3 regions of the Arenibacter antarcticus genome follow, and region 2 is predicted to be linked to each of the others. Evidence: riboswitches for the same ligand, from Rfam matches in the RefSeq annotation. Region 2 holds a riboswitch; each other region holds the start of a gene.
The links. A riboswitch is a leader RNA that binds a small molecule or an ion and turns the genes downstream of it on or off. The one in region 2 is predicted to bind S-adenosylmethionine.
Positions count from the first base shown of each region.

Region 1: it holds a riboswitch for S-adenosylmethionine, as region 2 does, so the genes downstream of both, KCTC52924_RS02410 (O-acetylhomoserine aminocarboxypropyltransferase/cysteine synthase family protein) here and KCTC52924_RS04835 (OsmC family protein) in region 2, are expected to answer to the same signal.
Region 3: it holds a riboswitch for S-adenosylmethionine, as region 2 does, so the genes downstream of both, KCTC52924_RS02355 (homocysteine S-methyltransferase family protein) here and KCTC52924_RS04835 (OsmC family protein) in region 2, are expected to answer to the same signal.

Region 1 is NZ_CP166679.1:564,071-567,354, forward strand. Features, by position in the region: gene thrA (bifunctional aspartate kinase/homoserine dehydrogenase I) at 1-282, opposite strand, end outside; gene KCTC52924_RS02410 (O-acetylhomoserine aminocarboxypropyltransferase/cysteine synthase family protein) at 423-1,715, opposite strand; SAM riboswitch class I at 1,849-1,988, opposite strand; gene metK (methionine adenosyltransferase) at 2,063-3,284, opposite strand, start outside.
Region 2 is NZ_CP166679.1:1,149,193-1,152,476, forward strand. Features, by position in the region: gene KCTC52924_RS04830 (cupin domain-containing protein) at 168-560, opposite strand; SAM riboswitch class I at 876-977, shown strand; gene KCTC52924_RS04835 (OsmC family protein) at 1,221-1,745, shown strand; gene KCTC52924_RS04840 (OsmC family protein) at 1,797-2,321, shown strand; gene KCTC52924_RS04845 (PLD nuclease N-terminal domain-containing protein) at 2,392-2,877, opposite strand; gene KCTC52924_RS04850 (M20/M25/M40 family metallo-hydrolase) at 3,100-3,284, opposite strand, start outside.
Region 3 is NZ_CP166679.1:549,397-552,680, reverse strand. Features, by position in the region: gene cobA (uroporphyrinogen-III C-methyltransferase) at 1-104, shown strand, start outside; gene KCTC52924_RS02360 (NAD(P)/FAD-dependent oxidoreductase) at 211-1,275, shown strand; SAM riboswitch class I at 1,477-1,628, shown strand; gene KCTC52924_RS02355 (homocysteine S-methyltransferase family protein) at 1,791-2,801, shown strand; gene KCTC52924_RS02350 (pyridoxal-phosphate dependent enzyme) at 2,801-3,284, shown strand, end outside.

The DNA of each region.
Region 1 (3,284 bases), 590 kb from region 2:
AAAGTCCTTATAACGATCTATTACAAAGCTATCATACCCATTCCCTGGAATATTAAAGGAGAGGATGGTGTATTTTTTAGTATTGATACACTTTCCATCTCCAATCAGTGAATTCCACCATCCCTGTTCCCCAGCTACATTAGAATTACCCGTGAGTGCATGGTTCACCACTATTATAGGAGCTGTATGTAATGGAAGTCCAAAAATCTCATATGACAAATTAATATCCAGTTTGTAACCGCTTTCCGTAACGTAATTTTGGATTGAAAGTTGATGTAGCATAAAATAAGATTGAAAATAAATTTTCTAATTATAACGGGTCTGGGGTCTTTTAAAATATAGGAGCGCTATGCCGATAGGACACTTAAATTGCGCTCCATATCTCCCTTAAATATTGAATAGTAGTATGGATGTAAAAAATATTAGGACAAAACCGATTTATCCAAAACGGCGAATGCCTGCTCTAAATCTGCCTTGATATCTTCAATATCTTCCAATCCAACACAAAGGCGTACCATATCTTTGGTTACCCCTGTTGTTTGTTGTGCCTTGTCATCCAATTGTTGATGGGTGGTACTTGCCGGATGGATAATTAAAGACTTGGTATCCCCAATATTTGCCAAAAGAGAAAATAGTTTTGTTTCGTCCACTATTTTTTTGGCCGATTCATATCCTCCTTTAACTCCAAATGTAACTATACCACTTTGCCCTTTTGGAAGGTATTGTTGTGCCAGCTTGTAGTAAGGGCTCGATGGAAGTCCAGGATAATTCACCCAAGCAACTTCTTCCCTATCTTGAAGCCATTTTGCCAATTCTAAGGCATTTTCGCTATGCTTTTTGATTCTGATTTCCAAGGTTTCCAATCCTTGGATTATTTGAAATGCATTGAACGGACTTAATGCAGCTCCAAGATCTCTTAATCCTTCTATCCTCACTTTGGCGATAAAAGCTGCTGCACCCAAAACGTCATGATACACCAATCCGTGATACCCCGGTGACGGTTCCGTAAACTCAGGAAATTTACCACTGCTCCAATCAAAAGTCCCGGCATCTACAATGACACCTCCCATAGCTGTACCGTTTCCGTTAATGTATTTTGTAAGGGAGTGGATCACGATGTTGGCTCCGTGCTCTATTGGTTTCACCAAAGCACTTGTGGCAACCGTATTGTCTACGATAAATGGAATTTTGGCGTTTTTAGCAACCACGGAAATGGCTTTTAAGTCCAATACGTCCAATTTAGGATTCCCTAAAGATTCCACAAAAATGGCACGGGTATTATCTTTTATGGCTTTGCTAAAGTTTTCCTCATCCCCAGCATCTACAAAAGTAGTAGTGATTCCCAATCTTGGGAGCGTTACTGCCAATAGGTTATAAGTACCCCCATACAAACTACTTGAGGCTACAATATGATCCCCAGATTTTAACAGCACCAATAATGCAGTGGAAATAGCAGCAGTTCCCGTGGCGGTAACTACCCCAGCAATTCCCCCTTCCAAAGTGGCCAATCGTTTTTCCAAGATATCGTTGGTAGGATTGTTCAATCTAGTATAGATAAATCCCGGTTCGGATAAGTTAAATAAATTTGCGGCATGATCTGTATTGTTGAAGACATAGGCCGTATTCTGGTAAATTGGCACCGCTCTAGTCCCTCCTGTTAATTTTGTGTCGTGTCCTGCGTGCAAGGCGTTGGTAGCAAATTTTTGAGTACTCATGATCTTTTTTGTTTTTTATTAAATTATTAAAATATTAAAATATCAAATAAAAATCCAAAGCAAATAGTGCAGACAGTCCACTATTATAAAATCAAAAAGTTAAAAAGAAAGTCAATTGCCGAAGCAATCGTTTGTGTTATCTGCCTGGGCCACATTAAAACCCAAAGGGCATAATGTTGTGGTTAGGTAGAATGTAGCACCTTCATTGACATATGGGTCAAAGGGTTGCTAAGGTTTCAAAGGGTCTATTCCCTCCACCTTTCTTGATAACAATTCAATAAGTGTTTGAACTTTAGGTATGCAAATATAGGTAGGGAAAATTTCTTTTTCCTACTATTTTCATAAAATTATAGATTAAATGCTTTTTTTACTTTATCTAATTCATCCAATTTTTCCCATGTAAACAATTCTACTTCCTTTTCCACTCTCCCATTATAAGGGGATTCGAATACTTTGGTCACTTTGATGGATTCTTTTCCCATATGGCCATAGGCAGCGGTTTCCAAATAAATCGGATTTCTCAGTTTTAGTCGTTCTTCTATGGCAAATGGTCGCATATCAAACAATTGAGCCACTTTTCCGGCAATCTCCCCATCGCTTAAACCAACTTTTGAAGTACCATAGGTATCCACAAATATAGAGGTAGGTTCTACCACACCAATGGCGTAGCTCACCTGCACCAACATCTCATCCGCAACACCTGCAGCCACCAAGTTTTTGGCCGCATGTCTTGCCGCATAGGCAGCACTACGATCTACCTTACTTGGATCCTTACCACTAAACGCGCCTCCACCGTGGGCACCTTTTCCACCATACGTATCCACAATGATTTTTCTACCAGTAAGACCGGTATCGCCATGTGGACCTCCAATGACAAATTTCCCCGTTGGATTTATATGATATTTTATTTTATCATCAAATAATTTCTGGATATTTTCCGGCATTTGTTCCATTACCCTCGGAATTAAAATGGAAACAATGTCCTTTTTAATTTTAGCCAACATCACCTCATCGTCCGCATCAAACTCATCGTGCTGGGTAGAAACCACAATAGTATCTATCCGCTGCGGCACATTATCATCGGAATATTCAATGGTAACTTGGGCTTTTGCATCAGGTCTTAGATAATCGATCTGTGTATTTTCCCGTCTTAATTGGGCCAAAACCTGTAAGATTTTATGAGAAATATCCAGAGCCAATGGCATGTAATTGTCGGTTTCCTTAGTAGCATATCCAAACATCATCCCTTGGTCACCGGCTCCCTGTTCTTCTTTAGAGCCCCTATCTACACCCTGATTGATATCTTTGGATTGTTCATGGATCAAGGAAATAACCCCACAAGAATCGCCGCTAAATTTATAATCGCCATTGGTATAACCAATTCTATTGATGACGTCCCTAGCAATTTGCTGAACATCTAAATAAGTGCGACTCTTGACTTCCCCGGCCAATACCACCTGACCTGTGGTCACTAAAGTTTCACAAGCTACCTTGCTATCCGAATCGAAGGCCAAAAAATTATCTAAAAGTGCATCACTTATCTGGTCTGCGATTTTGTCAGGATGTCCT
Region 2 (3,284 bases):
CTTATTTGGGCTTGCTTTCATTAGAATACCCTTCGGCACCACTAGTCACCGGATGTTGAGATTTCGTTTGCCTTACATGGGCAGGCATAGTCGAAATCGGCTATTGTCGGAAGATAAATCATTTGCAAATTAACTACCTAAAAATCAAGATTCATCTTAGAATGCTATTAGGACGATTTCCAGGCGGTATAACAATCGCTATACTTCTTATTCTCCTCAACAGTTATAGGCAACTCGTCTGTTCCTGCATAAAAAACAATGATTTCGGCAGGGGAATCCCCGTTGTTTACCCCAAAATGACAAGAATTTACCAACTCCACCAACGCATCGCCTGCTTTTAATTGAAGCGTATTATTTTCTTCATCAACCACCGTTAATTCACCCTTTGTTAGTACACCGGCATTGATAACAGGGTGCTTATGAATATTTAATCTAGATTGAGGGGGAATGGTTATTTTCAAGATTGTAACCTTAGGTTTCCCCTCCGGATATGTAGGCAAAGCTTTACCGTTCCAGCTCTTAGTTGTTTCTATTAAAGTGACTGTTTCAATTTTATCCATATTCATTTGTGTTTTGTTTTTCTTGATTTAAAGATGCTAATAATTCCATAAACATTTAACTATACTAGCGATAACTCTCTTAAATATCTTCCCTGTTTTTTTCTTCTTAATCTTTAAACATAAATTATCGGGTTATGTGATTCTATTTTGACCTGTAGAATACGCCTCATCTTCTTCCGTAGTAGGATTATCTCATTTTTAGACAGTTATTTATGGAGTGCTTTTTTAAAAAAGAGGCCAGAAAGTTTTGTTTTTAAGATTCTACATCTATATTTGCCCTACAATTTCGTCAATGACATCCTAAAAAGATGCTTGATTTTATAAAGAAGTAGCGAGAGACTGGCTCTATGACCTACTGGCAACCGTCAAAAAATGAAAAGGTGCCAAATCCTGACTCTGAAAAGAGGAATATAAAAAAGACATCATGAAGACACAGGACACATTTCTCAATTACACTTTTTCTAAGAAATCTATACTCCACAAGAGTCACCATTTATTTTGCTGTATGCAGAAAATGGAGATGTCTATGTGTGGCTGTATGTAATCCACCCATTTTAAAATAGACAAGACCGAAGACCTTTCCGTCTGTTGGGCATATGCTTTTGCATTGCCCTCCCCTATTCCTACGTATTTATTTTTTCATCCATAAATTTTACAACAATGTCAGAGATTGTAAAACAATCATTTGAAGACCTTATTCAGGATATCCACAAGAATCCAGAAAAGGCAACGGCCAACTTTGAAGCAACCGCTTTATTGAGAGAAAAACTCACTGTAAAAGGTACCACTAGGCAGTTCAATTGTGAATTTGACGAGCCAGATATCTTAGGAGGTGACGATTCTGCACCCAAACCCGTAGAATATGTATTGGCAACCTTAGGCGCATGCCGAGCCATTACTTATAAGGCGTTAGCGTCTTTAAAAGGCATACAGGTAGACAATGTAGTGGTAAAGGTTAAAGGATACACCGACCTAAATGGCTTCTTAGGCCTAAATAAAGAAACACGTCCTAGCTATTTAAAGGTAGAAGTTGATGCCGTTATCGAATCGAAAGAAGATCCCGAAATACTGGCAGCGCTATACAAACAAGTAGAAGCAGTTTGCCCGGTATTGGACATTTTTGCAAATACAAATAAAGTGAAAGGCAAATTAACAGTTCAGAATAACAGGGAACTGGTTGCCTAATCCACAGTATTATTTACGCATAATTATTATAAACCTAAACGAAACAAAATCATGTCAGAATTAGTAAGAAGTACATTTCAAGGTATTATTGAAGAATCCAAGAAGGATGTAAGCAAAACAAAAGGGGTTTTTAGGGTCACTTCCGAATTGGAAGAGCATGTCCGAGTAAAAAACACCGCTAGGGGATTCCAGTTTATCGCCGATGAGCCGGAAGCTTTAGCGGGCACAAATGTAGGCCCCAATCCCATTGAGTATTTGCTGGGATCTCTAGGCGCATGCCAAGTAATAACTTATCAGGCCGTAGCCGCGCTAAAGGGTATACAGCTAAATGGGGTTAAGGTAGAAACCAAAGGTAATATTGACTGGCGCGGTTTCCTTGGAATAGACGAAAATGTACGTCCCGGATACCAGAAAATAGAGGTTGAAACTATAATCGATTCAGACGAAAATCCTGAAAGGATACAAGAACTAATTGCAGCTGTAGAAGCGCGTTGCCCCATATTGGACAATTTAGTGAACGGTGTAGGCGTAGAAAGTAAAATTACGTTACTGAACCAGAAGGAAACGGTTGCTTAATATTGCAGATCTTTATAGAAAGAGGCTGCTACCGATGGGGAGCAGCCTCTTTCTTAAATGTGATTATGATCTAATTCTTTTTGGTAGTTAAATAGATTATAGGGCCAAAAAGTGGAACAAATATTGAAATAATAGTATAAACCAATTTTTCCATAGGCGCTACTGTCGATTGAATAATTCTTCTAAGCGCTACCCATAACAATATAATATGCACTAGGATTATAAAGGGCATGAGAATAGGAATTAGTAAAAATATACTACCAAAATAATTTGGCTCATCAGTATAGGTCACCCCAAAATTTTGATTTTCCGACTGTATTTTATTTATCAAGATATTTAAAGAATTCGGTGGGTTACCTTTAATCCTATACCTCTCGTTATCATTTGTGGATATGAGGATTAATTCGTTGTTTTTTATTGTAACATTATTTATATCAACTTCTGGAAGTATGTTATTGATGAATTCCTGTTCTGAAACTTCCTCATAATCTCCGGTACATGAAAATAATAAAACTGAGATAAAAATTGATAAAATAAAAATTGAAGTTTTTTGCATAATCCTGATTTTTAATGATGGTCAACATACAGATATAATTTCTATTCCTATATCCTGAATTGACATGGAAATCTAAGTGAAATTTCATACTTAAAGTAATATTATTAATGCATGAACGCTACTTCACCAGAAAGCATTAGAACAAGGTTTCACGATGCATTTCTAACATGTACACCCTTCTTCTAAAGCCTTAGAAACGGTTTCAGGTTGAGCTAAACAGGTCTAGGTTTCATCCATTAAAAAGGAGTCATATTTTTCAATGGCCTCAATAATTAATTCCACCGCACTTACATAAAATGTTTTACTTATCTGCTCGTAGGTATCGGTAGGCTGGTGATAATCCTTATGATCTTCTACCCCAAAATAAATAAATGGAATCTGTTTTTTATGAAATATACGATGATCAG
Region 3 (3,284 bases), 600 kb from region 2:
CGGCTATCATTATCATAGGCGAGGTAGTAAAACACAGATCCATAGTGATGGACCACGCCAGAAACATAGTAAGTAGTTCGCAACATCAACAAACATTAGTGTAAGAAAAGGTATTGATATAATAGGTGCTAAGTTAAAGCAGATATGACACAAAAGACGCATTGGATTATGCGACACTCTTAACTTAACATTAGATTTAAAAAAAGTAGTATGATAAAGACAGATATACTAATAATAGGAGCTGGACCAACAGGTTTGTTTACCGTTTTTGAAGCAGGATTGTTAAAATTGAAAACACATCTAATAGATGCATTGCCACAACCCGGTGGACAATGTTCAGAAATATATCCCAAAAAACCTATTTACGATATTCCGGCATTTCCCGAGATATTGGCAGGAGATCTAGTTAAAAACCTAATGCAACAGATTCAGCCTTTCGAGCCAGGGTTTACACTTGGCGAGCGAGCAGAAACCTTGGATAAATTGGATGACGGGACCTTTGTAGTAACTACAAACAAAGGCACCAAGCATCATGCGCCTGTGGTGGTTATTGCTGGAGGATTAGGTTCTTTTGAGCCAAGAAAGCCTCTAATTCCATCTTTGGTAGATTTTGAAGACAAGGGAGTAGCATATATCATAAAGGATCCTGAAGTATATCGCAATAAAAAAGTGGTGATTTCGGGTGGAGGAGATTCTGCCCTAGATTGGGCCATTTTCTTAGCCGATGTGGCTTCCGAAGTTTCTCTGGTACATAGAAGGGACGAATTTAGAGGAGCATTGGATTCTGTGGAAAAGGCTGCTGAACTGGCTAAATTGGGAAAAATAAAATTATTTACCCAAGCTGAGGTTGTCCGTCTATATGGGGATGACCATTTGGAAGCGGTAGTGGTAAAGCACAATGATGAGGGGAAAGGGGAATCCTATGTGGAAACAGATTTCTTTATTCCTTTATTCGGTCTGTCGCCTAAATTAGGTCCCATTGGAGATTGGGGATTGGAAATAGAAAAGAATGCCATTAAGGTGAACAATGCCTATGACTATCAGACCAATATTCCAGGAGTTTATGCCATAGGGGACGTAAATACGTATCCTGGTAAACTCAAATTGATCTTATCCGGTTTTCACGAAGCGGCGGTAATGTGTCAAAGTGCTTATCAATTGATCAATCCAGGGAAACGCTATGTTATGAAATACACTACCGTAGGTGGAGTGGAAGGATTTGACGGAAGCAAAAAGGAGGCGAAAAAAGAAGTCGTGCAAAGTATATTGGCTTAAGCTAAAGATTCTCTGGCAGCTATGTCTCAAGACGGGAGTCAGGGATTTTAGGAGAGGCAAAATAAGACCCGTTGAATTGTGATAATCCAACGGGTCTTTATGGTTCCATACCTACCTAACTAGGTCAAAAAAAACTGAGCTTTCCTTGCTTTTACAATTACTGTTACGTTACTTTGTACCCTGTTCATTATCAATTTGAAAACGTTATCAAGAAAGGCGGAGGGATTAGACCCAATGAAGCCTTAGCAACCCTTTGTTTCTCTCCCAATCTTTTAGGAAGTATAAAGAAGGTGCTACGTTCTAATCTGTGTCTAAGACGATAGTATCCGTTTTTTATCCGGAATAGATAACTGAAAGAAAGACCTTGGTCTTAAACTCTTCCTTACTTGATTATACTCCACCCAATTAGAATGTTGGGATTTTAGGAGAATTTATTTTTTAATATTCCTGGACGGTCCAGGGCGATTTTTAATTTAAGGTTTATGCCAAGTGGGCAGCTTATATTTATAAAGTAGATGAAGAATATTCAGGAAGTATTGAAAGAACGTATTTTGGTGTTAGACGGAGCTATGGGTACCATGCTTCAACGCCATAAATTTACGGAAGAAGATTTTAGAGGAGAACGCTTTAAGGATTGGCCCAGTTCATTGCAGGGGAACAATGATCTTTTATCACTAACCCAGCCTGAAGCTATTGCAGAGGTGCACCGCCAATATTTTGCTGCTGGGGCCGATATTGTGGAGACAAATACCTTTTCCAGCACCACAATCGCTATGGCAGATTATGGGATGCAAGAGTTGGTGTACGAATTAAATTATGAGTCGGCCAGATTGGCCAAAGAGGTGGCCAATAAATTTACGGCCAAAGAACCCCATAAGCCACGTTTTGTTGCGGGAAGTATTGGCCCAACCAACAAAACGGCAAGCATGTCACCAGACGTTAACGATCCCGGATTTAGGGGTGTTACCTTTGATGAACTGCGAGTAGCTTACAAATTACAAGTAGAAGCCCTAATAGACGGTGGATCCGATATTTTATTGGTAGAGACCATATTTGACACCCTTAATGCCAAGGCAGCATTGTTTGCCATAGAGGAGGTTAAGGAGGAAAGGAACTTGGATATCCCGATCATGGTAAGTGGCACCATTACCGATGCCTCTGGGCGTACCTTGTCGGGGCAGACAGCAGAAGCATTTTTAATATCCATAAGTCATATCCCTATTTTATCAGTGGGATTCAATTGTGCCTTAGGGGCAAGTCAGTTAGTGCCACATTTGGAGGTATTGTCCGCGAAAACCGAACATGCCGTATCGGCACATCCCAATGCCGGATTGCCAAATGCTTTTGGAGAATACGATGAAACCCCAGAGCAGATGGCCTCCCAAATTAAGGAGTACGCCGAAAAGAAACTGGTAAATATTGTTGGGGGTTGCTGTGGAACCACCCCAGAGCATATTAAGGCCATGGCGGACATAGTAAAGAATTATAGTCCTAGAACACTCAATACTTTGATTACAATAAATTAATGATACCCACTAGAGAAATTATCCAAGAGGCTGGTAATCGCATAGCGCCGTTTGTTCATAGAACTCCGGTGCTTAGCTCTCGTTTATTGGATGACATTTCTGGCGCACAATTATTTTTTAAGTGCGAGAATTTCCAGAAAATGGGGGCTTTTAAAATGAGAGGGGCTATTAATGCCATTCAGCAATTAACGGAGAAGGAGAGAAATGCAGGGGTAGTCACTCATTCCTCAGGAAATTTTGGGCAGGCACTGGCACTTGCAGCAAATAACTTAGGAGTGACCGCTTATATTGTAGTGCCTAGCAGTGCTCCTGCCGTTAAGATTGAAGCCGTTAAGGCCTATGGAGGTAAGGTTGTGATTTCCGAGCCTACACTAGAAGGAAGGGAGCGGGAAGCTAGCAAGATCGTCGCTGAAAAAGGGGCTGTATTTGTACATTCTTCCAATGACCTTAATGTTATTGTAGGTCAAGGTACTGCAGCTATGG